Regions from separate parts of the Erwinia sp. 2186 genome, predicted to be linked through region 2. Evidence: predicted binding sites of a transcription regulator. Region 2 holds the regulator's gene; each other region holds the start of a gene.
The links. The regulator PurR, encoded in region 2, represses purine synthesis genes. The targets are predictions, from matches to a motif close to CANGCAAACGTTTGCNTG.
Positions count from the first base shown of each region.

Region 1: the regulator PurR is predicted to act here: its motif matches at 4,022-4,039, upstream of purH (bifunctional phosphoribosylaminoimidazolecarboxamide formyltransferase/IMP cyclohydrolase).
Region 3: the regulator PurR is predicted to act here: its motif matches at 3,716-3,733, upstream of guaD (guanine deaminase).
Region 4: the regulator PurR is predicted to act here: its motif matches at 4,892-4,909, upstream of ACXKZG_RS20975 (NCS2 family permease).

Region 1 is NZ_CM173824.1:4,586,913-4,594,383, forward strand. It holds rRNA gene ACXKZG_RS21350 (23S ribosomal RNA) at 1-1,634, opposite strand, end outside; tRNA gene ACXKZG_RS21355 (tRNA-Glu) at 1,862-1,937, opposite strand; rRNA gene ACXKZG_RS21360 (16S ribosomal RNA) at 2,011-3,551, opposite strand; gene purH (bifunctional phosphoribosylaminoimidazolecarboxamide formyltransferase/IMP cyclohydrolase) at 4,180-5,769, shown strand; gene purD (phosphoribosylamine--glycine ligase) at 5,789-7,069, shown strand; gene ACXKZG_RS21375 (DUF1481 domain-containing protein) at 7,108-7,471, opposite strand, start outside.
Region 2 is NZ_CM173824.1:2,769,363-2,776,833, reverse strand. It holds gene punC (purine nucleoside transporter PunC) at 1-462, opposite strand, end outside; gene punR (DNA-binding transcriptional activator PunR) at 576-1,487, shown strand; gene purR (HTH-type transcriptional repressor PurR) at 1,536-2,561, opposite strand; gene cydH (cytochrome bd-I oxidase subunit CydH) at 2,846-2,935, shown strand; gene ACXKZG_RS12780 (C40 family peptidase) at 2,979-3,818, opposite strand; gene ACXKZG_RS12775 (Grx4 family monothiol glutaredoxin) at 4,191-4,529, shown strand; gene ACXKZG_RS12770 (NAD(P)-dependent oxidoreductase) at 4,583-5,428, opposite strand; gene rnt (ribonuclease T) at 5,477-6,124, opposite strand; gene gloA (lactoylglutathione lyase) at 6,230-6,637, opposite strand; gene ACXKZG_RS12755 (alkene reductase) at 6,809-7,471, opposite strand, start outside.
Region 3 is NZ_CM173824.1:2,387,500-2,394,970, reverse strand. It holds gene xdhB (xanthine dehydrogenase molybdopterin binding subunit) at 1-762, opposite strand, end outside; gene xdhA (xanthine dehydrogenase small subunit) at 752-2,197, opposite strand; gene guaD (guanine deaminase) at 2,194-3,525, opposite strand; gene ydfG (bifunctional NADP-dependent 3-hydroxy acid dehydrogenase/3-hydroxypropionate dehydrogenase YdfG) at 3,932-4,678, shown strand; gene hrpA (ATP-dependent RNA helicase HrpA) at 4,760-7,471, opposite strand, start outside.
Region 4 is NZ_CM173824.1:4,495,398-4,502,868, forward strand. It holds gene ACXKZG_RS20960 (CidA/LrgA family protein) at 1-60, opposite strand, end outside; gene ACXKZG_RS20965 (LysR family transcriptional regulator) at 162-1,079, shown strand; gene ACXKZG_RS20970 (Na+/H+ antiporter) at 1,589-3,238, opposite strand; gene ACXKZG_RS20975 (NCS2 family permease) at 3,407-4,756, opposite strand; gene ACXKZG_RS20980 (glutathione S-transferase family protein) at 5,039-5,701, opposite strand; gene soxR (redox-sensitive transcriptional activator SoxR) at 5,774-6,232, opposite strand; gene soxS (superoxide response transcriptional regulator SoxS) at 6,324-6,752, shown strand; gene dgcN (diguanylate cyclase DgcN/YfiN) at 6,749-7,471, opposite strand, start outside.

The DNA.
Region 1 (7,471 bases), 1.8 Mb from region 2:
TCTACCTGACCACCTGTGTCGGTTTGGGGTACGATTCCGTGTTACCTGATGCTTAGAGGCTTTTCCTGGAAGCAGGGCATTTGTTACTTCAGCACCGTAGTGCCTCGTCATCACACCTCAGCGTTAAAAAGAGTCCGGATTTACCTAAACTCTCCGCCTACATGCTTAAACCGGGACAACCGTCGCCCGGCTAACATAGCCTTCTCCGTCCCCCCTTCGCAGTAACACCGAGTACAGGAATATTAACCTGTTTCCCATCGACTACGCCTTTCGGCCTCGCCTTAGGGGTCGACTCACCCTGCCCCGATTAACGTTGGACAGGAACCCTTGGTCTTCCGGCGAGCGGGCTTTTCACCCGCTTTATCGTTACTTATGTCAGCATTCGCACTTCTGATACCTCCAGCAGCCCTCACAGGCCACCTTCGACGGCTTACAGAACGCTCCCCTACCCAACAACGCATAAGCGTCGCTGCCGCAGCTTCGGTGCATGGTTTAGCCCCGTTACATCTTCCGCGCAGGCCGACTCGACCAGTGAGCTATTACGCTTTCTTTAAATGATGGCTGCTTCTAAGCCAACATCCTGGCTGTCTGTGCCTTCCCACATCGTTTCCCACTTAACCATGACTTTGGGACCTTAGCTGGCGGTCTGGGTTGTTTCCCTCTTCACGACGGACGTTAGCACCCGCCGTGTGTCTCCCGTGATAACATTCTTCGGTATTCGCAGTTTGCATCGGGTTGGTAAGCCGGGATGGCCCCCTAGCCGAAACAGTGCTCTACCCCCGAAGATGAGTTCACGAGGCGCTACCTAAATAGCTTTCGGGGAGAACCAGCTATCTCCCGGTTTGATTGGCCTTTCACCCCCAGCCACAAGTCATCCGCTAATTTTTCAACATTAGTCGGTTCGGTCCTCCAGTTAGTGTTACCCAACCTTCAACCTGCCCATGGCTAGATCACCGGGTTTCGGGTCTATACCCTGCAACTTAACGCCCAGTTAAGACTCGGTTTCCCTTCGGCTCCCCTATACGGTTAACCTTGCTACAGAATATAAGTCGCTGACCCATTATACAAAAGGTACGCAGTCACACCACGAAGGTGCTCCCACTGCTTGTACGTACACGGTTTCAGGTTCTGTTTCACTCCCCTCGCCGGGGTTCTTTTCGCCTTTCCCTCACGGTACTGGTTCACTATCGGTCAGTCAGGAGTATTTAGCCTTGGAGGATGGTCCCCCCATATTCAGACAGGATGTCACGTGTCCCGCCCTACTCATCGAACTCACAGCAAGTGCATTTTTGTGTACGGGAGTATCACCCTGTACCCTGCGACTTTCCAGACGCTTCCACTAATGCACAAACTGATTCAGGTTCTGGGCTGTTCCCCGTTCGCTCGCCGCTACTGGGGGAATCTCGGTTGATTTCTTTTCCTCTGGGTACTTAGATGTTTCAGTTCCCCAGGTTCGCCTTGCAACACTATGTATTCATGTTGCAATGATGCACCAAAGTGCACCGGGTTTCCCCATTCGGGTATCGTCGGTTATTGCGGTTCATATCACCTTACCGACGCTTATCGCAGATTAGCACGCCCTTCATCGCCTCTGACTGCCTAGGCATCCACCGTGTACGCTTAGTCACTTAACCTCACAACCCACAAGCGTCCCGAAAGACACTGCTGTTGTAAGCATTTGAGAGACTCGAACATATCGTTGATTTCATTCTTATTACGGAGAATGAAAACGACATGTCGTTTCAATTTTCAGCTTGTTCCGGATTGTTAAAGAGCAAATATCTCAAACGTGACTCGTCCTTGCGGAGAGAATCAGTTTTGAGATACGGGTTGATAATGTCTTTCACTCATTATCAGGAGATGGCGTCCCCAAGGGGATTCGAACCCCTGTTACAGCCGTGAAAGGGCAGTGTCCTGGGCCTCTAGACGATGGGGACTCTGTTACTGTTGCTCATTACGTTTTCTATCAGACAATCTGTTGTGGACACTACGCGGGAAGGTATCTTCAGGTAAGGAGGTGATCCAACCGCAGGTTCCCCTACGGTTACCTTGTTACGACTTCACCCCAGTCATGAATCACAAAGTGGTAAGCGCCCTCCCGAAGGTTAAGCTACCTACTTCTTTTGCAACCCACTCCCATGGTGTGACGGGCGGTGTGTACAAGGCCCGGGAACGTATTCACCGTAGCATTCTGATCTACGATTACTAGCGATTCCGACTTCACGGAGTCGAGTTGCAGACTCCGATCCGGACTACGACGCACTTTGTGAGGTCCGCTTGCTCTCGCGAGTTCGCTTCTCTTTGTATGCGCCATTGTAGCACGTGTGTAGCCCTGGCCGTAAGGGCCATGATGACTTGACGTCATCCCCACCTTCCTCCGGTTTGTCACCGGCAGTCTCCTTTGAGTTCCCGACATTACTCGCTGGCAACAAAGGATAAGGGTTGCGCTCGTTGCGGGACTTAACCCAACATTTCACAACACGAGCTGACGACAGCCATGCAGCACCTGTCTCACGGTTCCCGAAGGCACTAAGGCATCTCTGCCGAATTCCGTGGATGTCAAGGCCAGGTAAGGTTCTTCGCGTTGCATCGAATTAAACCACATGCTCCACCGCTTGTGCGGGCCCCCGTCAATTCATTTGAGTTTTAACCTTGCGGCCGTACTCCCCAGGCGGTCGACTTAACGCGTTAGCTCCGGAAGCCACGCCTCAAGGGCACAACCTCCAAGTCGACATCGTTTACGGCGTGGACTACCAGGGTATCTAATCCTGTTTGCTCCCCACGCTTTCGCACCTGAGCGTCAGTCTTTGTCCAGGGGGCCGCCTTCGCCACCGGTATTCCTCCAGATCTCTACGCATTTCACCGCTACACCTGGAATTCTACCCCCCTCTACAAGACTCTAGCCTGCCAGTTTCAAATGCAGTTCCCAGGTTAAGCCCGGGGATTTCACATCTGACTTGACAGACCGCCTGCGTGCGCTTTACGCCCAGTAATTCCGATTAACGCTTGCACCCTCCGTATTACCGCGGCTGCTGGCACGGAGTTAGCCGGTGCTTCTTCTGCGGGTAACGTCAATCGACAAGGTTATTAACCTTATCGCCTTCCTCCCCGCTGAAAGTACTTTACAACCCGAAGGCCTTCTTCATACACGCGGCATGGCTGCATCAGGCTTGCGCCCATTGTGCAATATTCCCCACTGCTGCCTCCCGTAGGAGTCTGGACCGTGTCTCAGTTCCAGTGTGGCTGGTCATCCTCTCAGACCAGCTAGGGATCGTCGCCTAGGTGAGCCATTACCCCACCTACTAGCTAATCCCATCTGGGCACATCCGATGGTGTGAGGCCCGAAGGTCCCCCACTTTGGTCCGAAGACGTTATGCGGTATTAGCTACCGTTTCCAGTAGTTATCCCCCTCCATCAGGCAGTTTCCCAGACATTACTCACCCGTCCGCCACTCGTCACCCAAGAGCAAGCTCTCTGTGCTACCGTTCGACTTGCATGTGTTAGGCCTGCCGCCAGCGTTCAATCTGAGCCATGATCAAACTCTTCAATTAAAAGTTCGATTTGCTGAAACAAGTTCAGCGGTGCTCAAGTGTAAAACGTCATAATGAATTTCATTATGTGTTCACTCTTAAGGCTTGATATTTTTTTGCGCCTTGCGGCGCTGATATCAATCCTGCGAGTGCCCACACAGATTGTCTGATAAATTGTTAAAGAGCGTTGCGGTAAGTGCCTTGGCGCCTTACTGCGAGGTGGCGTATATTACGCTTTCCTCCTTCAGAGTCAACTTCTTTTTGGGAAGTTTTTCTCTGGCGATTCAGCTTCCTGAATCTCTCAACCCGATGACTCGTAAGTCGTTGTGCCGTGTTGATGGAGTCGCATTATAGGGAGTTCTCGCACCCTGACAACCCCTAAATTGCGAAAAACAGACCGTTCGCTGCAATCCACAGCAAAAGGGCTGTTTATACGCAGTTATGCACAATCTTATCCACATTCGTCAGCGCCCGTTAAATTAGACAAGCACCACGCAAACGTTTTCGCTACAATGCCCCCGAAAAAAACTGCCGCTGTTAAGGGCGTTCCCTGAGGCTGAATTCACTCTTCTTCTATATAGAGGAAGAAAATGGCTAAGCTTGAGGTAACGATCTTATCGATGCGAACCAAAGCCAAGGGATAAACCTCATGCAACAACCTCGTCCTGTACGCCGCGCGCTTCTGAGCGTGTCTGACAAAGCCGGCATTCTCGAATTTGCTCAGGCGCTGACTCAGCGCGGCGTCGAGCTCCTCTCCACTGGCGGTACTGCTCGCCTGCTGGCAGACGCGGGCCTGCCTGTTACTGAAGTGTCCGACTACACCGGTTTCCCGGAAATGATGGATGGACGCGTCAAAACCCTGCACCCGAAAGTGCATGGCGGCATCTTAGGACGCCGCGGACAGGATGATGCCATCATGCAGGAGCACAGCATCTCTCCTATCGACATGGTAGTCGTTAACCTTTATCCGTTCGCCCAGACCGTTGCCCGTGAAGGTTGCTCGCTGGAAGATGCGGTTGAGAATATCGATATCGGCGGGCCAACCATGGTGCGCTCAGCGGCGAAGAACCACAAAGACGTGGCGATTGTCGTTAAGAGCAGCGACTACCAGGCAATCGTTGCCGAGATGGATGCCAACCAGAACTCTCTGACGCTGGCCACCCGTTTCGACCTGGCAATTAAAGCCTTCGAACACACCGCCGCCTACGACAGCATGATTGCCAACTATTTTGGCAGCATGGTGCCGGCGTACCATGGTGAAACCAGCGAACCTGCTGGCCGCTTCCCCCGCACGCTGAACCTGAACTTCATTAAGAAGCAGGATATGCGCTACGGCGAAAACAGCCATCAGGATGCGGCCTTCTATATAGAAGAGAATGTCACAGAGGCATCCGTGGCCACCGCGCAACAGCTTCAGGGCAAAGCCCTCTCTTATAACAACATCGCAGATACTGACGCCGCGCTGGAATGTGTGAAAGAGTTCACCGAGGCAGCCTGCGTGATCGTCAAGCATGCGAACCCGTGTGGCGTGGCTGTTGGCGGTTCAATCCTCGATGCCTACGAGCGTGCTTACAAAACCGATCCAACCTCCGCGTTTGGCGGCATCATTGCGTTCAACCGCGAGCTGGACGAAGCCACTGCTCAGGCGATCATCAGCCGTCAGTTCGTCGAAGTGATCATCGCGCCATCTGCCAGCGAAGCCGCCCTGAAGATTACCGCCGCGAAACAGAACGTTCGCGTGCTGACCTGCGGTCAGTGGCAGGAGCGTCAGACCGCGCTGGATTTCAAACGCGTCAACGGTGGCCTGCTGGTGCAGGATCGCGATCTCGGCATGGTGAATGAAAGCCAGCTGCGTGTCGTCAGCAAGCGCCAGCCAACCGAGCAGGAACTGCGTGACGCGCTGTTCTGCTGGAAAGTGGCCAAGTTCGTTAAGTCCAATGCCATCGTGTATGCCCGTGACAATATGACCATCGGCATAGGTGCAGGCCAGATGAGCCGCGTCTACTCAGCGAAAATTGCCGGTATCAAAGCCAGCGATGAAGGACTGGAAGTGAAAGGTTCGGCCATGGCGTCTGATGCGTTCTTCCCGTTCCGCGATGGTATCGATGCCGCAGCGGCTGCTGGCGTGAGCTGTGTTATCCAGCCTGGTGGCTCGATTCGTGATGACGAAGTGATTGCCGCCGCCGACGAACACGGCCTGGCGATGATCTTCACCGACATGCGCCATTTCCGCCATTAATTACGGAGCAGACTGAACAATGAAAATTTTAGTGATTGGTAATGGCGGACGCGAACATGCGCTGGCCTGGAAAGCGTCGCAGTCGCCACTGGCAGAAACCGTGTTTGTTGCCCCAGGCAACGCCGGAACGGCACTTGAACCTGCTTTGCAGAACGTCGACATCAGCGCCACCGATATTCCCGCGCTGCTGAGCTTCGCCCAGAGTGAAAATATCGGCCTGACCATCGTCGGTCCGGAAACGCCGTTAGTGATGGGCGTGGTTGATGCTTTCCGTGCTGCTGGCCTGAAGATTTTTGGCCCAACGCAGGCCGCTGCTCAGCTTGAAGGCTCGAAAGCCTTCACCAAAGATTTCCTGGCTCGCCACAAGATCCCAAGCGCTGAGTACCAGAACTTTACTGAAGTGGAGCCCGCTCTGGCTTACACCCGAAGTAAAGGTGCGCCAATAGTGATCAAGGCCGACGGTCTGGCCGCCGGTAAAGGCGTGATCGTGGCGATGACGCTGCAGGAAGCAGAAGACGCGATTCAGGATATGCTGGCAGGAAACGCCTTTGGCGATGCCGGACACCGCATCGTGGTAGAAGAGTTCCTTGACGGCGAAGAAGCCAGCTTCATCGTGATGGTCGACGGCGAGAACGTGCTGCCGATGGCCACCAGCCAGGATCACAAACGTGTCGGCAATGCGGATACCGGTCCTAATACCGGCGGCATGGGTGCTTACTCTCCGGCTCCGGTCGTGACCGATGAAATCCACCAGCGCGTGATGGATGAAGTGATCTGGCCAACCGTGCGTGGCATGGCCGCCGAAGGCAACGTTTATACCGGCTTCCTCTACGCTGGCCTGATGATCGATCAGAGCGGTCAGCCGAAAGTGATCGAATTTAACTGCCGCTTTGGCGATCCGGAAACTCAACCGATCATGCTGCGTCTACAGTCGGATCTGGTGGATCTGTGCCTGGCTGCCGTGGACGGCAAGCTGAATACCAAAGACTCGGTGTGGGATCCTCGTCCTTCTCTGGGCGTGGTGCTGGCTGCTGGCGGCTATCCTGGCGATTACGCTACCGGCGATCAGATCCACGGCTTACCGCTGGAAGAGACGCCGAATGGCAAAGTCTTCCATGCGGGGACCAAGATGCAGGACGATTTGGTGGTCACCAACGGCGGACGTGTGCTGTGCGTGACCGCGCTGGGCGAAGATGTTGCCGCGGCTCAGAAACACGCTTATGAACTGGCTAAGCATATCTCCTGGAACGGCAGCTTCTGCCGCAGCGATATCGGCTATCGTGCGATTGGTCGTAAGTAGTTAAGTCATGCTGACGGGGCAAGCTGATTGCCCCGTTATTAGAAGTCCGCTTCTTTCGGTTCCGACAGGCACTGATCTTCCGCAGAAACCAGAATCAGCTGCGTGCCTTTTGGCGCTTCCAGCCATGAAATACTCACCGGTTTACCTGACTCGCGCTGATGCTGAGTGATGTAATGCATAAAGAAGCTATCAAAGGTCGGTTTTTCCTCACCGCCCTGGCATAGCGTCACGGTGCCTGAAGGTGACCAGTGCCCCTGCTTCAGCCATACCCGCCCATCTATCAGGTCGTCACTGATTTTCAACATCCGCCCTGCATCAAACTGATACAACGCTATCGCATCTGCTGAGAGCGCTTCTCGTCGTCCGTCCAGCTGGCGTTGCATAAAGCTCAGATTCCCGTCC
Region 2 (7,471 bases):
GTTGAGTAACCAGGCGCCCAGTAACGGCGCGAGCGCAGGCGAGAGTGCCACTAACGGCATGATGGAGGCGAATACGCGATTTGCCTGGCTGGCGGAATAGCGGTCGACAACCAGTGCCTGCCAGCTGACGGCAGCGGCACAAATCCCCACCGCTTGCACAAAGCGCAACGCCAGCAGGGCAGCAGCAGAATCTACCCACCACATCGCGCCACAACTGACGGCGAACAGACTCAGACCCATCAACAGCACAGGCTTACGGCCAATACGATCCGACAACGGACCCCAAAACAGCTGGGCGATGGCAAAACCCGCCAGGAACAGGCTGAGGCTGGCGCTGATGATCCCGGCATCGGTTTGCAGGTCTTGTTGCATGGCACCAAAGGCAGGCAGGTACATATCGGTAGCGAGGAAACCTGCCACGCTTAACAGCGCCAGGTAAACAATAAATCCTTTCGAAGGCATTCTTTTGCTCTTTATTTGTGATGAACGAAACGCCGCAGAGTGTAATCGCGTGCCATACAGCTTGTGAAACGGTAATATTTGCAGGTTGCGTTCAAAAATATTGCAGGCAGATTATGTGGTCAGAACATTCCCTTGAAGTGGTTGATGCAGTTGCCCGCAGCGGCAGTTTTACCGCTGCCGCCGCAGAGCTCCATCGCGTACCCTCAGCCATCAGTTATACCGTGCGGCAGCTGGAAGAATGGCTTGCCGTGCCGTTGTTTGAGCGTCGCCACCGTGATGTGGTGCTGACCGATGCGGGACGAGTATTTATCCAGGAGGGCCGCAGTGTCATCAAAAAAATGCTCGCCACCCGACGGCAGTGCCAGCAGGTCGCTAACGGCTGGCGAGGGCAAATTAATATCGCCGTCGATCGCATCGTTAAATCTCAGCGAACCCGACAGCTGGTAGTCGACTTTTATCGGCACTTTCCGGATATGGAACTGCATCTGTCAGCAGAAGTTTTTAACGGCGTCTGGGATGCGTTGGCCGACGGGCGGGTGGATGTGGCCATCGGCGCGACACAGGCTATCCCGGTAGGTGGCCGCTTCGCCTTCCGCAATATGGGCGCGCTCAACTGGCGCTGTGTGGTTGCCGCGGATCATCCGCTGGCACGTCAGCACGCAGAAACCAGTGAAGAGGCCATTGGCGAATGGCCTTCACTGGTGCTGGAAGATACCTCAAGAGCCTTGCCGAAACGCACCACATGGACGCTGGATAATCAGCGGCGGCTGGTGGTGCCAGACTGGGAAAGCGCATTTGACTGCCTGCTGGCGGGCTTATGCGTGGGGATGGTACCGGGCCATCTGGCGCAACCGCTGCTGCAAAAAGGCGCTTTGCATGAATTGACGCTGGAAGGCGGATTTCCGGACAGTCCGTGCTGCGTGAGCTGGTCTGAGCAGCAGGCTTCACCGGCGCTGAGCTGGTTGCTGGATTATCTGGGTGACAGTGACACGCTGAACAGTGAATGGCTGAAGGAAGAGCCCTGAGCCAATTGGGTGTGCTGAGGGAGAATTCGCCCTCAGCACTGAGCGGGACTAGCGGCGGTAATCCAGGAAGGGACCATCGGCAACCGAACGGCGTTCGATCAACGTAGGATGTACTTCAATCGTCTGCGGTTCTTCACGCTTGCTGGTGATACGATCTAACAGCATATCGAAGGCGGTTTCGCCCAGCTGTTCCTTTGGCTGGTGAACCGTGGTCAGCGCCGGAGTGAAGTAGCGGGCGTTGCGCACGTTATCGTACCCGATCACCGATATATCCTGCGGAACGCGCAGACCCATCTCATCAGCCGCACAAATTGCGCCCATCGCCATCACATCGCCACCGCAGAACACCGCCGTTGGACGCTGCTTCTGCGAGAGGATTTGCTGCATCGCCTGGTGACCTGATTCTGGTTCGAAATTGCCCTGAACCAGCCACTCGTCACGCAGGGTAATGCCCGCTTCAGACAATGCTTTCATAAATCCGGCGAGACGGCCACCGCCGGTGTTGCGCTCCATCTGACCCGGGATGACACCAATATCTCGATGCCCACGGTCGATAAGATAACGGCCAGCCAGATAACCGCCTTCAAAGGCGTTGTCTTCTACCGTATCGGTAAAGTCACCGCGCGATTTGCCCCAGTCCATCACCACCATCGGAATATTGCGGTTATCTTCCAGCATGGTGATCAGCTCGTCAGGGTATTCGGAACACATCACCAGCAGGCCATCCACGCGTTTCTGCGCCATCATCGACAGATAGGCCTGCTGCTTGGCAAGGTCATTGTGGGCGTTACCAAGGATCAGCGTGTAGCCTTTGGCAAAACAGCGGTTTTCAATGGCTTCAATAATTTCGGCGAAATAGGGCGCCTCGCTCGAGGTAGCCAGCAGTCCGATTGTTTTGGTGTGATTCACCTTCAGACTACGGGCAACCGCGCTGGGTGAATAGTGGAGCGCCTTAATGGCGGCCCACACGGCTTCCCGCGTTTCTTCTGCAACGAAACGGGTTTTATTGATGACGTGGGAGACGGTAGTGGTGGACACCCCGGCTTGCTTTGCCACATCTTTAATTGTTGCCATGAAATAACTACTCCTGCGCTTATCTTAACTATTTGATAAGCCTGTTGTTAATCGTTTGCTTGGTGAGATCGAAAACCTGACGTCTGAAGTCGTTTTTTAGTTGCTGTCCGGAGTCGTCAGGAAGGAAAAAGCGCTGATTAAAGACCGCTAAACACCTTAAGGTGCGGGCCGTTGCGCAACAAAAAAAGAATTCTAACAAGGCTTGGCAGAGAAAACGAGATTTTTACCGTCAAGTATGGGAAAATTGATGGCATCATAAACTGTAGGGCTATTTAGGATTAAAAATGGATACCGATCTGAAGTTCTCGTTACTGACCACGGTTTGCGCACTGTTGATGATTATGGCGTTTAGCTTCACCGCGATTATGCATTAAGTGCAAACAGGGCCGGTCTGACGATCGGCTCTGAGTATTTCCGCTATCGAATGGTTTTCGGCGTCATCATCCGGCGGGCACCAATATAGTGGCGCTGCCAGTAATCATCTGCCAGAGCGCTGACCTGAATATCCTTGCCAGTACGTGGCGACTGAATAAACTTCCCACCACCTAAATACACGCCAACATGATCCGCCGTCTCGCGCCCGTTAATGCGGAAGAAGACTAAATCGCCTTTCTCCAGCTCATCACGTTTTATCGAAGCCGCATCATGCAGGTGATACATCTCATTCGCCGTGCGCGGGATTTTAAACTTCACTAAATCTTTGTAGGCATACCACACCAGGCCGCTGCAATCGAAGCCGGTTTTAGGCGACGTTCCGCCCCATTGGTAAGGTTTACCTAGCTGGCCCATCAGTTTGGTCATCGCGGTTTCACGGGCCTTTTGATAGCGGGCGCGGTGAGCTTTGCTTAACTTTAATGGCGCAGAAACAGAATCTGACGTCAGCTCTTCAGCAGTATCGACAACCTTGCCACGATGGCGGCCATAGCGTTTTTTTCCGGCGTTTAAGGTGGTTTTCTTTTTGTATTTGCTGGAGTGCAACGGGGCAGTCTGAACAGAGGCGGTTTGCAGCGAAGGTTTCTTTTTAAGCTTCAACTTCTGTACTGAGGTTAAGCGAGATTTTTTGCTGGTGGATTCTTTAACTTTTTTGGTGCTGTTGGCTTTAACCGGTCGGCGTTTACGTCGCTCATCCTCTCGGGCAGGCGTGCCGCTATCTGCCTTATGATGATTTGCATTAATAGGGGCATGTGGCGATGCGTGCGCCATATTGAAAAACAGCTGGGCAAAGGCCAGCATGAAGAGCGTGATAAGTAAACGCATCGTTACCATTAACAGTTTGTGCTACGACCAGAGGCCACAGCTTGCCAGAAACAGGGAGTTCTGCCTTTCAGCAGCGTCATTTTGCAATTCTAATCTAACTCATTAACAAAAGGTAAGGTCTTTTTTGTTTCAATGATACAGAGCAAGTAAAAACTGTAAAAATTAGCCAAATCAGCTGTTTATCTGCGCAAAACCTGTGCTTTTCTCATGCATTAATCCAGCGAAAGCAATAGGAAAATGTTATTTTAACGCTATCGCCTGCACGCTGGCGGCTCTGAGGGCGTGCCCAACTGTTAAAAAATGTCGTTTTCATCGGGCCCGCAGAGTCGCTACAATAAATAGACACGAAGTATCCGATTAAGGAAGCCATTTATGAGTACTATTGAAAAAATTGAGCGCCAGATAGCAGAAAACCCGATTCTGCTGTACATGAAAGGCTCACCAAAACTGCCAAGCTGTGGCTTCTCTGCCCAGGCCGTTCAGGCACTTTCAGCCTGTGGCGAGCGTTTTGCCTACGTCGATATTCTGCTGAACCCAGAAATTCGTGCTGAGCTGCCTAAATACGCCAACTGGCCAACCTTCCCACAACTGTGGATTGACGGTGAACTGGTCGGCGGTTGCGACATCATTATTCAGATGTACCAGCAGGGTGAACTGCAGCAGCTGATTAAAGATACCGCGCAAAAATACCCTTCTGACGCCGCGGAATAAGCCCGTCAGAAGCAGAAAAGGCAGGCGTGATGAGCGCCTGCCTTTTTTTATGCTTATTTTTGCTGCTGCAGAAAAGCGTTAAGCAGATCGGTGAAATCTCCGCCTTGTTGCTGATCCTCAGCCATCTGACGGCAGAAGGTGGCAAGGGCGTGAAAAAGCGGCTCGCCGGGCAATTCGCGGCCATTTAACGTCGCAATCTCTTCCATTTCTGGCGCCCAGCGCCAGGCCTTGCTGTACATATCCGGAATAGCCTTGCGCAAACGCGCCAGCAGTGCCGGCTGGCTCGCCTCCATTTCCTCAAGCAGTGCTCCGGCAGCGTCCCCCCGACTGGCGTTAATCAGCATCAGCGCAGACAGCAAGGTGATGCCTTTATTGATCCCGGCGTAGGACATTTTTAACGCCGACGCCGCGCCAGTCTGCGCCTGCATGATTTTGACCCGCAATCCGAACCTCTCCAGTTCCGCCAGAGAGTCAGCCCGATCGCCCGCAAACCAAAATTGCGGACTTTCATCTTCAGGGGACGCCGGCGGCAGACCGATAATCGCGCCATCGACAAACCCCGCGCCGGTAGGCGCAATCGTTGCGGCAACCCGTTTCAGGGTATCTTCACCGATGGCATTGCAGTCGACATAAAGGGGTTTGGTCTGGGCAGCACTCAGCAGAGGAGCCAGAAACTCCGCCAGCGTCACCGCTGAGGCGGGAGGGACGATAGAGAGGATGACATCGGCGCGCATCAATTCTTCCGCACTGACCGGCGTCATCCCAGCCTGTTTAGCGCGTTCAGCTGTTGCCTGGGAACGACCTTCGATTAAGGTCAGCACTTCAAGATGATGGTGGGTGAGCAGCCCGGCAATGGCAGATCCCATGGCACCGGGCGCAACGACAGCAATTGTTTTCATTCAGCATCTCCACATTAGGTCAGCAGAGTATGGCTGAAAGTTAGCAGGCTAGCTTTCTTCTGCGATCGGCAGCGGCCAGCCACCGAGGCGTTTCCAGCGGTTTACCAGTTCACAGAACAGGTCGGCAGTCTGCACGGTATCGTACAGCGCGGAGTGTGCCTGGCTGCTGTCAAAGGCCATTCCCGCAGCGGCGCAGGCTTTGGCCAACACGGTTTGACCCAGCACCAGTCCGCTCAGTGCCGCCGTATCAAAGGTCACGAAGGGGTGGAACGGGTTGCGCTTTAACCCTGCACGGTCAGCAGCGGCATTGGTGAAATTAAGGTCGAAGGTGGCATTGTGGGCCACCATAATGGCGCGATTGCAGCCGTGATCCTTAATCCCTTTGCGCACCAGTTTAAAAATGGCATGCAGGGCATCATATTCACTCACCGCACCGCGCAGCGGATTCGACGGATCGATACCGTTAAAAGCCAATGCTTCGGGTTGCAGAATGGAACCTTCAAACGGCTCAACGTGGAAATGGAGCGTTTCGTCCTTCTCCAGCCAGCCATTCTCATCCATTTTCAGGGTGACGGCGGCTATTTCCAGTAATGCGTTGGTCTTCGCATCAAAACCGGCGGTTTCCACATCAATTACTACCGGATAAAAACCGCGAAAACGGCTGCTGAGGGCGTTCAGTTCGTTCGATTCAGACATCAGGATCTCATTGGCGAAAAAATGCAGCGCGCATTATGGCAAATTTCACCACGAGATGCAGCAGGGGAAGGGGGAAGAAGGGTGCCATTATGGCACCCCGGAACATTAATCACCCAGGCCGTGGCCAGCGTGCTTGTTCTCAATCAGTTCAATTTTGTAGCCGTCCGGATCTTCTACAAAGGCGATGATGGTGGTGCCGCCTTTAACCGGGCCAGCTTCACGGGTTACGTTACCGCCATCATTGCGAATGCGATCGCAGGTCGCTGCAACATCATCAACGCCCAGCGCGACGTGGCCGTAAGCGTCGCCCAGGTTGTAGCTGTCTACGCCCCAGTTGTAAGTCAGTTCGATAACAGCGCCTTCGCTCTCATCGGTGTAACCCACAAACGCCAGAGTGTATTTATATTCGGTGTTTTCACTGGTACGCAGCAGGCGCATACCCAGCACTTTGGTATAAAAATCAACGGAACGCTGCAGATCGCCAACGCGAAGCATGGTGTGAAGTAAGCGCATAACATCCTCTTGGTGTAAAACGTCATCATCCGATAACGGGGAAAAAATAAGTATAGCGACGATTTGCCCGCAGGGTAATCAGAAGGCTCTGTCTGCCGGGAAATTCATCAACTTGCGGTGATAAAAGAAAAGGCCGCGCTCAGCGCAGCCTGTTTATCACGTAATCGGGTATCAGCCCGCGAGGGTTGGGTAGTCGGTATAACCTTCCGCGCCGCCGCCGTAGAACAGCTCAGGGCGAGGATCGTTCAGCGGGGCATTTTCACGCAGACGCTCAACCAGATCCGGGTTAGCGATGTACACGCGGCCAAAGGCAGCGGCATCAATCAATCCTTTTTCGATCAGATCTTCGGCTTTATCTGCCGTGTAGGCACCTGCACCAACAATTACGCCGGGATACACCGCGCGAATCGCTTTCCGGAAGGCTTCGCTGTACGGCTTGCCACCGGCCCAGTCGGGCTCGGAGATATGCAGATAGGCCAGGTTACGTTTAGCCAGTTCAGCGATGTAATACAGCGCTGCAGCTTCCTGATCTTCACCGTTGTCCAGGCCGTTGAATGGGCCCAGCGGAGAAATACGGATACCAATACGATCCGCGCTCCAACCTGCGATCGCGGCATCAACCACTTCCAGCGCAAAGCGGGTGCGGTTTTCAACGCTGCCGCCATAGATATCGTTACGCTGGTTGGAGGCCGGGGACAGGAACTGGTGGATTAAGTAACCGTGCGCAGAGTGCAGTTCAACCAGATCGAAATCCGCTTCACGGGCATTCTCCACCGCCTTGCGGAAATCAGCGACGACGCCCGCAATTTCATCCAGCTCAAGAGCACGCGGTGT
Region 3 (7,471 bases), 380 kb from region 2:
CTCTTTGCCGCCGAAGCCGCCACCCATGCGGCGCATATCAATGGTGACTTTATTCATGGTGATGCCCATCACCGAGGCCACCAGCTTCTGCACTTCCGTCGGGTTTTGCGTGGAAGAAAAGACCTGCAGCGAGTTGTCTTCTCCGGGAATGACCATCGCCACCTGCGTTTCGAGGTAGAAATGTTCCTGACCACCGATATGGAATTCACCCTGTAAACGGTGAGCGGCACGCGCCAGCGCGGCCTGCGCATCACCGCGCTGATGAACATGCGGCTGCTGGACAAAGTGCTGCTTTTCCAGCGCTTCCTTGACGTCGAGCATGGGCGTCAGCACCTCATACTCAATGATGGCGGCTTCGGCAGCCTGCCGCGCCGCGTCGGGCGTTTCAGCCGCCACGGCAAGCACCACCTGACCGGCGTACTCCACCACCTCCTTCGCCAGCAGCGGATCGCCCGGCTCCAGTGGGCCGATATCCAGCTCGCCCGGCACCTGATGCCAGGTTAACACCTGCACCACACCGGGAATGGCGTAGCAGGGTTCAACATTGATATGCAGAATGCGCGCATGGGCGTGTTCACTCAGCCGTGGGCAGAGATGCAGCATGCCCGGCAGCTCGAGCTTGTCATCGATGTACAGGGCTTCACCGGAGACATGTTTATCGGCGCTTTCGTGCTTGTTACTTTTGCCCACGCCGCTCTGGATCCCTTCCCGGTATTGCCGGGCAATCACGTCTTCTGCCACTACCGGTCGATTATGAGACATAGCGCGATACCTCCAGCAACGTCAGCTCACCCGAACGGGAAGCATAGAAACGGCGTAATAAGTTTTTGGCGATTTGCAGGCGGTAATCCGCGCTGGCGCGGAAATCGCTCAGCGGTTTGAAGTCCTGCTCAAGGGCGGCACAGGCCTGTTCGATTGACGTCAGCGTCAGCGGTTTCCCCATCAGCAGCTGTTCGCTGTGGCTGGCGCGTTTGGCAATTTCGGCCATGCCGCCAAAGGCGATGCGTGCTTCGGTCACCACGCCGCTGCTGTCGGTGTCGACCAGCAGCGCGGCAAACACCGCCGAGATATCATCTTCCAGCCGTTTGGAGACTTTCCACGCGGCGAATGTTTGTGACGGCGTCACTTTTGGGATGACGATCGCGCGGATAAACTCCCCTTCCTGTAAGGCGGTTTTGCGATAGGAAAGGAAGAACTCGTTGAGCGGCAGACGACGGACGCGCTGGCCGTGTTGCAGTTCCAGCGAGGCATTCAGCGCCAGTAGCATCGGCGGCGTATCACCGATCGGCGAACCGTTGGCGATGTTGCCGCCCAGCGTGCCCTGATGGCGGATCTGCAATGAGGCAAAGCGCTCCAGCATCTCGGAGAACGGCGGAATATGCGCTGCCAGCAGCTGATAGCAATGATGCAGAGACGCACCGGCACCCAGCACCATCTCGTGCTCAGCTATCTGGCACGCTTTCAGCTCATCAATCTGCTCAAGGGCGATCATCAGCGGTAACGGTTTGTAGAACTGCGTAACCTGCAGCGCCAGATCGGTGCCGCCGGCCAGCAGCTTCGCCTGCGGAAATTCCTGCAGCAACCCGGCCAGCTGTGCCACGGTTTTCGGCACATAGCAGCGGTTGCCCTTGAAGGTCAGGGTTTGCAGCTCCGCGTTTTTCAGCGCGCTCAGGCGCTTCGCCGTGTCCGCACTCTGCAACTGGAAACTGTCAACTTCAGGCTGTTCGCAGGCCTGGCGCGCGGCATCGACAATTGGACGGTAGCCGGTGCAGCGGCAGAGGTTGCCCGCCAGCGCCTGTTCAGCCTGCTTATGCTGCCAGCCATCGCTGTTTTTTTGCAGCGTGAACAGCGACATCACAAAGCCGGGCGTGCAGAATCCGCACTGTGACGCGTGGCAATCCACCATCGCCTGCTGCACCGAGTGCAGTTTATTGCCCTGCTTTAAATCCTCGACGGTGATCAGCTGTTTGCCCTGCAGGCTGCTGACAAAGGTCAGGCAGCTGTTAGCGGTTTCATACACCATTTCGCCGTTTTCCACCCGGCCAAGTGTGACCGTACAGGCGCCACAGTCACCCGACGCACAGCCTTCTTTGGTGCCGCTACGGCGTTTATTCTGACGCAGGTAGTTCAGCACGGTCAGATTGGGATCCAGCGACTCTTCGGTCACCAGCGTCTGATTCAGTAAAAATTGGATCATGCGGCTTTTACCTCACTGTGTGTCTGCCAGACGCACTGCCCGTTTACCCAGGTTGCAGCGATATTGCGATCGTCGCCCAGCGTCATCAGCACAAAGAGTTTTTCCCAGATATCTTTGCTGTTGGCATGGCGCATCTGTTGTAAGGCGGAAACCGCCGGATCCAGCACCACGAAGTCGGCTTCTTTTCCGGGGCTGAAGTTGCCGATGCGGCTGTCCAGATCCAGCGCATGCGCGCCGCCCAGCGTGGCATGATAGAAGGCTTCACAGGCCGCCAGCTTGTAGCGCTGGAGCTGGCCCACTTTGTAGGCCTCGCCCAGCGTTTGCAGCATGCTAAAGGTGGTCCCTGCGCCGACATCGGTGCCCACACCCATTTTCACCCCTTTCTGCCAGCAGGTGTTCAGGTCGAACAGGCCGCTGCCCAAAAACAGGTTGGATGTCGGGCAAAATGCCACGGCGGAGTCGGTTTTGTGCAGGCAATCCCACTCTTCATCTTCCAGATGCAGGCAATGCGCAAAGACGCTGCGGCGACCGGTCAGCTGATAGGCGTCATACACATCGAGATAATTTTTATGCGCCGGGAACAGCGACTTCACCCATTCAATTTCCTGCGGATTTTCGCTGAGGTGCGTATGCATCCAGGTATCCGGAAATTCGGCCTTCAGCTGGCTGACCTTGCTCAGCAGTTCCGGCGAAGAGGTCGGCGCAAAGCGTGGCGTCAGCGCATAGCTGAGGCGCCCCTTGTTGTGCCAGCGCTCAATCAGCGCACGCGTTTGTTGATAGCTCTGCTCCGGCGATTCGGTCAGGTAATCTGGCGCATTGCGATCCATCATTACCTTACCGGCAATCAGCCGCATCCCCAGCCCATCGGCAGCGGTAAACAGCGCATCGACCGACTCGGGATGCACGGTGCCAAACACCAGCGCCGTGGTTGTGCCATTACTTAGCAGCTGGTGCAGGAAGAAGGCCGACATTTTGGCGGCGTGCTGCGGGCAATGGTACTGGCTCTCCACCGGGAAGGTGTACTGCTGCAGCCATTCCAGCAGCTGCTCACCATAGGCACCGATCATTTCGGTTTGCGGGTAGTGAATATGCGTATCGACAAAACCGGGAACGATCAGCTTGCCGCGATAGTCGAGCACGGCAACGTCGTCGGCAAGCTGAAGGCGCCCTTCTTCCCACGGCTGCAGCGATACGATTTCACCGCCGTTCAGCAGCAGCAATCCATCTTCAATATAACGAGCCTCTTCGGGAAGCTGCGTCGGCGTGTCCACAACGGCAGTAATATCAAAAAAGCTTCCACGAATAGCCTGAGTACAGGTAACTGACATAGCGATTCCTTGGGGAAAGAGTTCAACCCTTTCTTTTGTTATTGCAGGTGATGACCTTTATTTCAAACTGCAATTGTTATGCCAGATCGCGATGGTGTTATTTATGATTAATAATCAACAGGTTAATGGGTATTTGTGACAAGCTCATGTTTGCCTGCCAGGAAATCGTGTGCGCAACCGGTTGCTATCATCCGCAAACGGTTGCATTGAGGGATTATTATTTATATGCGGCAACTATCCGCGCTGCGCTGCTAAAAGGCGCACTAAAAAAAGGCATAATCTGAATTAAACGCACCAACAGTGTGCAGATCGGTTTAGTAAATAAATCATAACCTTTTCGTCCTTATCAGCTTACCTTTGAAATGGTAAGGTGGCTGGAATTGAAAATACCTTGAGGAACAGTGAGATGATTGTATTTGTTACTGGCGCTACCGCAGGATTCGGAGAAGATATCACCCGCCGCTTTATTGCTCAGGGGCACAAAGTGATCGCCACCGGCCGCCGTCAGGAGCGTTTACAGGCGCTGAAAGAGGAGCTGGGTGACGCTGTATATACCCTGCAACTGGACGTGTGCAACCGTGCCGGTATCGAAGAAGCGCTGGCCAGCCTGCCCGCCGACTGGCGCAATATCGACGTGTTGGTCAACAACGCCGGTCTGGCGTTGGGCATCGAGCCGGCGCATAAAGCCAACGTCGATGACTGGGATCTGATGATCGACACCAATAACAAAGGCCTGGTGTATATGACCCGCGCGGTGTTGCCGGCCATGGTTGAGCGCAATGTTGGCCACATCATCAATATCGGTTCGATTGCCGGCAGCTGGCCTTACGCCGGCGGCAACGTGTATGGCGCCACCAAAGCCTTCGTGCGTCAGTTCAGCCTGAATCTGCGCGCCGATTTGCATGGCACCGCGCTGCGCGTCACCAATATTGAACCGGGCCTGGTTGGCGGCACCGAGTTTTCTAACGTGCGCTTCAAGGGCGACGATGCCAAAGCGGACAGCGTGTATGACGGCGCGGAACCGTTAACGGCAGAAGACGTGACCGAAGCGGTGTACTGGGTGGCGAACCTGCCTAAGCACGTCAATATCAATACGCTGGAGATGATGCCAGTCGGTCAGACGCTGGCAGGTTTGAAGGTGCACAAGGCGTAATGTTAGACGGAGCGCAAGCGCTCGGGCGATAACGATGAAAACAGGCTGCAGATGCAGCCTGTTTTCATTTACCACACCCGGTTAAATCACGATCTCATCCATCGCCTGCTGAATACGCTTCTCCGAAACCGGATAGGGCGTGCCAAGCTGCTGGGCAAAATAGCTCACCCGCAACTCTTCAATCATCCAACGCACGTCCTTCACGTCTTCATCTTCGCGGCGAACGGCGGGCAACTTGTTGTACCAGGTGGACCAGGCCTGCTGAATTTTTTCAATTTTCAGCATTCTGGCGCGATCGCTGTGCGGATCGATCGGCATTTTTTCCAGCCGCCGCTCCATTGCCGTCAGATAACGCAAGGTATCCGACAGTCGCTTCCAGCCGTTCTGGGTAACAAAGCCTTTGTACACCAGGCCGCCTAACTGTGCCTTAACGTCAGACAGCGCCAGCGCCATACTCATATCCACGCGCCCTTTCAGACGTTTGTTGATATTGAACACCGCGGTGAGGATCTGCTCGACCTTTTTCGCGATGTCGACCACCGTGTCGTTCAGCTCGGCGCGAACCTTATCATGCAGTTTGTTGTAACCCGCTTCCTGCCAGGTTGGGCCGCCGTGTTCATCAATCAGCTTATCAATACCACAGGCAATGCAGTCATCAATCAGATCCAGCACCTTGCCATACGGGTTGAAATAGAGCCCCAGCTTGGCTTTGTTGGGCAGCTTTTCATGCAGATATTTGATCGGCGACGGAATATTAAGCAGCAGCAAACGCCGCTGGCCGCGCCACATGGCCTTCTGCTGCTCATGCTGCGAGTCAAACAGGCGGATCGCCACGCTGTCTTTCTCATCCACCAACGCCGGCCAGGCCTTCACGCTGTAATTTCCGCGCTTCTGCTCAAAATGATCTGGCAGGTCGCCAAAGCTCCAGATATGCAGACCGCTCTGCTCCAGCCCGTCATCGGCGACCAGCGAAAGCGTTTCCTGCACTTTTCCTTTCAGCGCCAGCTTCAGCGCGGCGAGATCGCGCCCTTCGTTCAGCTTGCGGTTGTTTTCATCCACCACCCGGTAGGTGATTTTCAGGTGATCGGGCACCTGATCCCACTGCCAGGCTTCACGGTCAATGGTAATCCCGGTCATACGCCGGAATTCGCGTTCCAGCGACTCCAGCAGCGGCAATTCCATTGGCGTCACCCGGCCAAGGAAGGCATCCGCATAGTTTGGCGCGGGCACCAGATTGCGGCGAACGGGTTTTGGCAGCGATTTGATCAGCGCGATAATCAACTCGCGGCGCACGCCCGGAATTTGCCACTCGAAGCCGTTCTCCTCAACCTGATTCAGCAACGGTAACGGCACGTGCACCGTCACGCCATCGGCTTCGGTGCCGGGCTCAAACTGGTAGCTCAGGCGCAGCTTGAGGTTGCCCTGTTGCCAGACGTTCGGGTAATCCAGCTTGCTGACGTTGCTGGCGCCCTCTTTAATCAGCATCTCTTTGGCGAAGTTCAGCAGTTCAGGCTGTTCGCGGCTGGTTAGCTTCCACCAGCTGTCGAAATGCCGGGCAGACACCACGTCCTGCGGAATGCGCATATCGTAAAAGGCGAACAGCGTCTCGTCATCCACCAGAATGTCGCGACGGCGGGACTTATGCTCCAGCTCTTCCACTTCTTCACGCAGCTTGAGGTTGGCTTTGAAGAACGCGTGACGCGTCTGCCATTCCCCTTCCACCAGCGCGTTACGGATAAACAGCTCACGGGACAGGACCGGATCGATCTGGCTGTAGTTCACCTTGCGTGCGGCAACAATCGGCAAGCCATACAGGGTGACTTTTTCACTGGCCATTACCGCGCCCTGCGCTTTCTCCCAGTGCGGTTCGCTGTAGCTGCGTTTGATCAGATGCTGAGCCACCGGCTCGATCCACTCCGGATCGATACGTGCGGCAATGCGGCCCCACAGCCGGCTGGTTTCCACCAGCTCCGCGACGATGGTCCATTTCGGCGGCTTCTTAAACAGCCCCGAGCCAGGGAAGATCGAGAAACGGGCGTTACGCGCGCCGGTATATTCCTGCTTATCGGCGTCTTTCTGACCGATATGCGACAGCAAACCGGTTAGCAGCGCGGTATGCACGCCACGGAAATCGGCGGGCTCGCTGTTCAATGGGATGCCCTGTTCACGCACCACCTGACGCAGCTGGGTGTAGATATCCTGCCACTCGCGCACGCGCAGATAGTTAAGGTATTCCATCTTACACAAGCGGCGGAACTGGCTGGACGACAACGCTTTCTGCTGCTCCTGCAGGTAATCCCACAGGTTCACAAAGGAGAGGAAATCGGACTCTTTGTCGGCAAAGCGGCGATGCTTCTCGTCTGACGCCTGCTGCTTATCTGCCGGACGCTCGCGCGGGTCCTGAATGGACAGCGCCGAGGTGATGATCATCACTTCGCGCGTACAGGCATAGCGCTGCGCTTCCAGCACCATTTTGGCCAGTCGTGGATCGACCGGTAGCTGCGCCAGCGATCGGCCCGACGGGGTCAGCTTATAATGCTGATCCTCGCTTTGGGTGATGGCACCCAGCTCTTCCAGTAGCTTGACGCCATCCTGGATATTGCGCTTGTCCGGCGCTTCGACAAACGGAAACGCGGCGATATCGCCCAGCCCCAACGCCGTCATCTGCAGAATGACTGACGCCAGGTTGGTGCGCAGAATTTCCGGATCGGTAAATTCCGGGCGGTTAATGAAATCATCTTCTGAATAGAGACGAATACAGATCCCTTCAGAGACACGACCGCAACGGCCCTT
Region 4 (7,471 bases), 1.7 Mb from region 2:
TAATGGCACCTGAACACGTTGCAGCCAGCCCGTTCTTTGCGGATGTAATGCTAACGCCATAATGACCTCTCCCCGAGATTGCGAGTGGGTAGTATAAATCGGTAACAAAGAGTGAAAAAAATGACTTAATATTATTCAAACTATGCCATTCAGGAATGTTTATGGACGTCCGAGCCCTGCGTTATTTTGTCGAAGTGGTCCGCCAGCAAAGCTTTACCCGCGCGGCGGAGCAGCTGTTTGTCACCCAGCCGACCATCAGCAAGATGCTGCGCCAGCTGGAAGATGAGTTGGGCTGCACGTTGCTGATCCGCGAAGGTCGCAAGCTGCATCTGACCGATACCGGGCAGGCGGTTTATCAGCGCGGGCTGACCATCCTGCAGGAGTTTAAGCAGCTGGAAGCGGAAATCACCGATATCAATGATTTAAAAACCGGCGAGCTGAGGCTGGGGATCCCGCCGATGGTCGGGATGCAGATTGCCGGTTCGATTTCGGCCTTCCGTCACCGTTATCCCGGCGTGGAGCTGAAGATTTCCGAATTTGGCGGCCTCACCGTGCAGCAGGCGGTGTTGTCCGGCACGCTGGATATCGCGTTGACCGCATTGCCGGTGGCCGATGATTTGCCGCTCAATTCGCTGCCGTTGATGAGTCATCCGTTATGCGTATTGGTGCCGCGCACCAGTGAATGGTTGCGGCGCACGCATATTCCGATTGCGGAGTTAGCCGGGCATCCGATCCTGATTTATAACGAGGAGTTTTCGTTAAACCGGCAGTTAATGAAGGCGTTTCAAAACAGCGGTTTTGCGCCACAGATCGCGGTGCGCAGCGGTCAGTGGGATTTCCTGGCGGCGATGGTGCAGGCGGGCATGGGCGTGGCGATCCTGCCCGAGCCGATTTGCCAGCGTCTGGATAAGAAGCATCTGCTGTGGCTACCGTTAGAGTCGGATTTGGTGTGGAAGCTGGGGTTAATCTGGCGGGAAGGCAGCTATCTGTCGAAAAGCGCGCAGGCATGGATTGCCTGTTGTCGCGAGTTCTGGCCGGGCCAGGCCCCGACGCTGTCGGTTGGGAGGTTGAAAGAGTGAAGGGCAAAAGGGCTGAAGGTCAAAGGCTGAAGGGATGAGGGTCAAAGGCGGTTCGGGGTACGGCGTCAGCATAGAGCACGTTTTCCGGGACGCCGTAAATCCATCCCTGGAGGCTTGGCTGCGGCATCCCTGCCGCAGACACCCGGCTAACGTGCTCTATGCCGCCACCCACTAACACTGACGTTTTGGATTGGGCCGGTGGACACACAGGTCAAAAAAAATGGGTTTGACGTGTGTGTCCACAATCGACCATTCAACGCTGAAGCTTGAGGGGAAGGGTGAGAGGGGTGATAAGCAAAGCATCGGCGACAGGGATGTCGCCGCTGAGCCCCCAGGGATGGGTTTACGGCGTCTTTGCGTTCACCCCTCTCTCCCTGAGCAAATCACCAGCACACCCAGACGACCTACGCGCTAACAGCAAAAACCCACACTCACCCTACCACCAGCACATCCAGACGACTCACGCTACCAGGCGAAAGCCACCAGCACATCCAGACGACCTGCGCTATTTACTCTTCTTTCTCGATCAGCAGCGTTTCCAGCAGGTCGAGATCGTGCAGTAATTTCTGCATGGTTTCGTTGCTGATTTTCTGCGTGGCGCGCAGGTGATACAGCTCGCCTCGCTCAGCCCGCAGTGCCGTCAGGCGGAAGCGGCGCTCCAGATTCTCGGCGTACAGCGCGCGCTCCAAATCCTCTTTGCCGTCGACGCGGCGGCGCAGATTGCCGGTGACGCGCGAACTGACCTCTTTTACCAGCTCCGGATCGATGTTCTCTTCGGTATCGGCGGCCAGACGCTCTTCCATCTTGTGCAGACTTTCAATCGCCGTGCCGGCCATCACTGCCCGCGCCATCTGCACTTCATGACGATGGGCGGTTTTATCCATGCCTTCAATGCCACGCAGCAATAACGGCAGCAGAATCACACCCACCAGCAGCGAGAACAGGATCACGCCCGTCGCCAGGAACACCAGCTCGTAACGTGCCGGGAAGGCATCGCCATTGGTCAGGAACAGCGGAATCGACAGCACACCGGCCAGAGTGATCGCTCCGCGCACGCCGGCAAACGAAGCAATCAGCAGCTCACGGGTTGAGTAACTGGTGAACTCCATCGGCTTCTTCTTCAGCAGGCGCTTGCTGATCTGCTGCATCGCCCACAACCAGCTAAAGCGCACGATCATCAGCGCGGCGTAAATCAGCACCACCGACAGCGCCAGCATCCAGAAATCGACGTTAGGATCGGCTTCGGCCAGATTCATCGAGTTGGTGAGGATGTCCGGCAGCTGCAGGCCCAACATCAGGAACACCATGCCGTTAAACACGAATTCCAGCATCTGCCAGACGCTGTTAGCACGCAGACGCATCGCCAGCGGTGCCTGACGGATAATCCCGGAACGGGAAATGGTCATCCCCGCCGCCACCGCCGCGAGAATCCCGGACACGCCGATATGTTCGGCAATCAGGTAAGAGGCAAACGGCAACAGCAACAGCAGCACGGTTTGTGTCGCCGGGTCATCACCGCTCCAGCGGCTGAGCAGACGCAGCGATTTACCGTACAGCCAGCAGATGGCGATACCGGCTAACAGCCCGCCAATGGCGACCTTCAGGAACTCGATGGTGGCCCCGGAGACGGTAAACACCATGGTGCCCATCGCGACCGCGACGGCAAACTTCAGCGACACCAGGCCAGAGGCATCGTTCATCAACGCCTCGCCCTGCAAAATCGCCATGATTTTCTTCGGGATGCGCCCTTCCCCGACAATGCCGGACAACGCCACGGCATCGGTCGGTGACAGCACCGCTGCCAGCGCAAAGGCCGCCAGCAACGGAATGCCCGGCACCAGCCAGTAAATCAGATAGCCAATCCCGACCACGGTGATCAACACCAGCACCAGCGCCAGCCCGATAATTTCGCGGCCGTGGTTCAGAAACTCACTGGTCGGGGTTTTCCAGCCATCGGCAAACAGCAGCGGCGGGATAAACAGCACCAGGAACAGCTCGGGATCGAAGTCGACATGCAAACCAAACGTCGGCCAGGCGAGCAAGGCACCCATGGCGATCTGCACCAGCGGCAGTGGGATTTGAAACGGAATGATGCGGGCAGCGACGCCTGAGAGCGACACCATCAGCGTCAAAATGAGGATGGTAAAGAAGATTTCCATGTTGTCCTTATCTGTCTTCCTGCGAAATACACAAATGCCAGTCGGAACGATCGACCTGAGAGAATAGTAAAACAAAAATGCGGTGGGTTTAAAAACAGGAAGTGCGCTATCGGGGGATTAATGCATTTAAAGGCTAAAATCAGGGGCCGACGGGCGGCCCCTGACGGTTTAGATCGCCCAGCCGCCGGCATAGAATGCCACCAGCGCCACCGCGATAATCACCGTGCCGGCGTTCAGCTTGCGCCATTCGCCCGCAAAAATACGGCCAATCACCAGTGAACCGAAGCCCAGCATGATGCCGGTCACGATATTACAGGTCAGCACGATAAACACCGCGGCCAGCAGGCCGGACATCGCATCAACAAAATCGTCAAAATTGATTTTTGATACGTTGCTCAGCATCAGCAGGCCGACATACATCAGCGCCGGTGCCGTGGCATAACCCGGCACCAGATAGGCCAGCGGCGACAGGAACAGGATCACCAGGAACAGCAGGCCGACGACGATTGCCGTCAGGCCGGTTTTGCCGCCCGCCGCCGTTCCGGCCGCCGATTCGATATACACCGCCGCAGGCGATGCGCCCACCAGACCGGCGAAGATGCTGCTGACCGAGTCGGTGGTCAGTGCCTTGCCGCCGTTGATGATCTGATTGTCTTTGTCCAGCAGGTTAGCCTGTCCGGCAACGGCACGGATGGTGCCGGTGGCATCGAACACCGCAGTCATCACCAGCGCCAGCACGCTTGGCAGTACCGCAGGCTTCAGCGCACCCAGGATGTCCAGACTGAACACCAGCGAATGACCATTGGCATCATTCAGGCTTGGCATGGCAAACAGCCCCTGGTACTTCACCGCCGGATCAAAAATCAGCCCGAGAATGGAAATGGCGATAATGGTCAGCAGAATGCCGCCCGGCACGCGCAGCTTTTCCAGACCGAAAATTGCCGCCAGGCCAACCATCGACATCATCACCGGGAACGAGGCGAAATCACCGAGCGCCACAGGCAAGCCCGGCGCAGGGTTTTTGACCACCAGGCCAACGCCGTCCGCGGCGATCAGCAGCAGGAACAGGCCAATCCCAACGCCCGTGCCGTGCGCCACGCCCATCGGCAGATTACGCAGGATCCACGAACGGATGCCGGTGGCGGAGATGATGGTGAACAGGATCCCCATCAGGAACACCGCACCCAGCGCCACCGGCACGCTGATATGCTGTCCCAATACCAGGCTGAAGGCGGTAAAGGCGGTCAGTGAGATTGCACAACCAATCGCCATCGGCAGATTGGCCCACAGGCCCATGATCAGCGATCCGAAGCCCGCTACCAGACAGGTGGAGACGAAGACCGCCGTCGGCGGAAAACCGGCTTTGCCGAGCATAGACGGCACCACGATCACCGAATAAACCATGGCAAGGAAGGTGGTCAGGCCCGCCAGAATTTCCTGACGGACCGAACTGCCGCGCGCAGAAATGTTAAACCAGCTGTCCAGCGAACCGCCGGGCTGATGAGAAGGAGTCGACATAGTGAAAAATCCCCTGAGATTTCTTATGAGTTATTGATGCGTGACGCATGAAGCTGACTGATTCAACGTTTCACCATCCCAGGACGCACTGTTCACAGACCGCGAAAACCCGTTAGCCGGGCAACGGTCGGAAAAAAGGCAAACGTTTACTACGTCACGCATTAAGCCGCACTATTTTAAAGGCAAACGATTATCCAGCCTTTATCAGTGCATTATCAACTCCTGATCGCACCTATATTTGCAGCAACCTGAAACGCAGGGGCATTTCAGGCAGAAATCCATTCAGTCGAGCTTCACTTCACCACCCTGTTGCAGCGCACGCTGCCAGGCGGCACGGTTTTGCACTTTCGCAAGCCAGGCCTGGATGGCCGGGGAGTTGGCGGCACCGCCTCGCGCGGTCAGCGCCTGGATCGGGAAGCTCATCTGCACGTCGGCAATGCTGAACTGCTCGCCGGCAAACCACGCGTTGCTGGCCAGATGCTGTTCGATAAATTCGCGATGGGTCGCCAGCTGTTTATCCAGATAGCCTTTCTGCACGCCCTTACCAAAGGCATTGCCAATGGGACGCAGCAGCCACGGCACCGGCGGCTTGCCCATCCGGCTGAAGATCAGCTTCATCACCAGCAGCGGCATTAACGACCCTTCGGCATAATGCAGCCAGTAACGAGACTGCAGGCGCTCGTCCTCATCATTTAGTTTCAGGCGATTTTCTGCGTCATAACGCTCGGCGAGGTATTCAAGGATCGCGCCGGATTCGGCAATCACGCGATTTTCATCGGTGATGACCGGGGATTTACCCAGCGGATGCACTTTTTTCAGCGCGTCCGGGGCCAGCATGGTGCTCTCACGCTGATAGCGTTTGATCTGGTAAGGCACTTCCAGCTCTTCCAGCATCCAGAGCACACGCTGCGATCGGGAGTTATTCAGATGGTGAACGGTGATCATGCTCTAACCTTGTGTTATACGAAGAGTTATCAGTATAGACCCTCCGCCACAGCCTGATGCCGCTCACTTCCGCTAAGACTCCAGCAGGATTGCGCCGGTGCCGCGCTCGCTCAGCCTGTCGTCCGGGTTGCGCAGCGGGCAATCCTGCATCGATAAACAGCCGCAGCCAATGCAACCGTCCAGATCGTCACGCAGTCGGGTTAAGGTTTCGATGCGCCGATCCAACTCCTCGCGCCATTTCTCGGTCAGCACCTTCCACTCTTTCGGCGACATGCGGTTTCCCGCCGGCAGCTGCATCAGATGGTCACCAATGGTGGCCAACGGAATACCGATGCGCTGCGCAATTTTCACGATCGCCACCCGGCGCAGCACGTCGCGGTGATAGCGCCGCTGGTTACCGGCATTGCGGAAGCTGGTGATTAACCCTTTGCTTTCATAGAAGTGCAGCGCAGAAACCGCCACGCCGCAGCGTTGCGCTACGTCGCCTGGGGTCAGTTCTCGCTTGTTGGGGCAGTTGCGACTTTTTTTCATTTAGCTCTTTACCTCAAGTTAACTTGAGGAATTATACTCAGCAGCCATTGAGAAGACGACCAGAAATTATTTCGCCAGGGAGAAGAGCAGCATGCATGACGACATCATCCACACCCTTACCGACTGGATTGAAACCAACCTGGATAAAACCCTGTCGATTGATGAAGTGGCCGCGAAATCGGGCTATTCGAAGTGGCATTTGCAGCGGATGTTCCGCACCGTCACCAAACAGACGTTGGGCGGCTATATTCGTGAGCGTCGGCTGACGCTGGCGGCCGAAGCGCTGAGTCAGACCCAGCGCCCGGTATTTGATATTGCCATGCAGTACGGTTACGACTCGCAGCAGACCTTCTCCCGCGTGTTCCGCCGCCAGTTCTCGCAGACGCCGACCGCCTACCGTCACACCATGCGCCGTCAGTCGCTGACCCGCCAGGTGAGCTACAGCTTCGACTGCAGCGACTTTGCCAGCTCCGCTTACGGCAAAGTGCAGCAGGACAGCAACAGCCCGGCCTGTAACTAGGCCCGGTTACGCATCTTTGGCGCGGCCTGCGGATCCTGTCCCCAGAATGACGGGGAGAAGTACCAGCCGCCGCCCAGTTCCTTGATGTGGTACATCGCCGCATCGGCCTGGGCAATCATCGCCTCGCCGGTGCGGTGATTTTTGGCCAGCGCCACGCCAATACTCAGCGATTGCGCCACCGTCTTGCCGTCGGTCAGCCTGATTGGCTCGCGCATCGCTTCGATGACGTTTTCAGCCATTCTGGCCGCCTGCTCGCCGTTTTCGATGCCCGCCAACAGCACCGCAAACTCATCACCGCCCAGACGCGCCACTAAATCATCTTTCCTCAACCTGCCACGCAGGCGATGTGCCGTTTCCGTCAGCACGTTGTCCCCGGCAGCGTGACCATAGGTATCGTTCACCTCTTTAAAGCGGTCAACATCGATAAACAGCACCGCCACCCGATCGGCGGTTTGCGGATTGTTCATCAGCGTGTGCAACGCCTGCTCAAACGCTGTCCGGTTAGGCAAACCGGTCAGCGCATCATGCCGTGCCTGATGGGCCAGCGAGTCGTTTTCGCGCTGCAGATGGGTCTGCCAGTCTGACAGCTCATCCAGCAGGCTGTTGAAATCCCCGCTCAGCTTGTTCAGCTCGGCAATCGACGATGACGGCACCCGCAGCGAGAAAGCGCGCCGTCGGCGAACGTCGTGCGCCACCGAGGCAATATTTTGCAGTCCGCT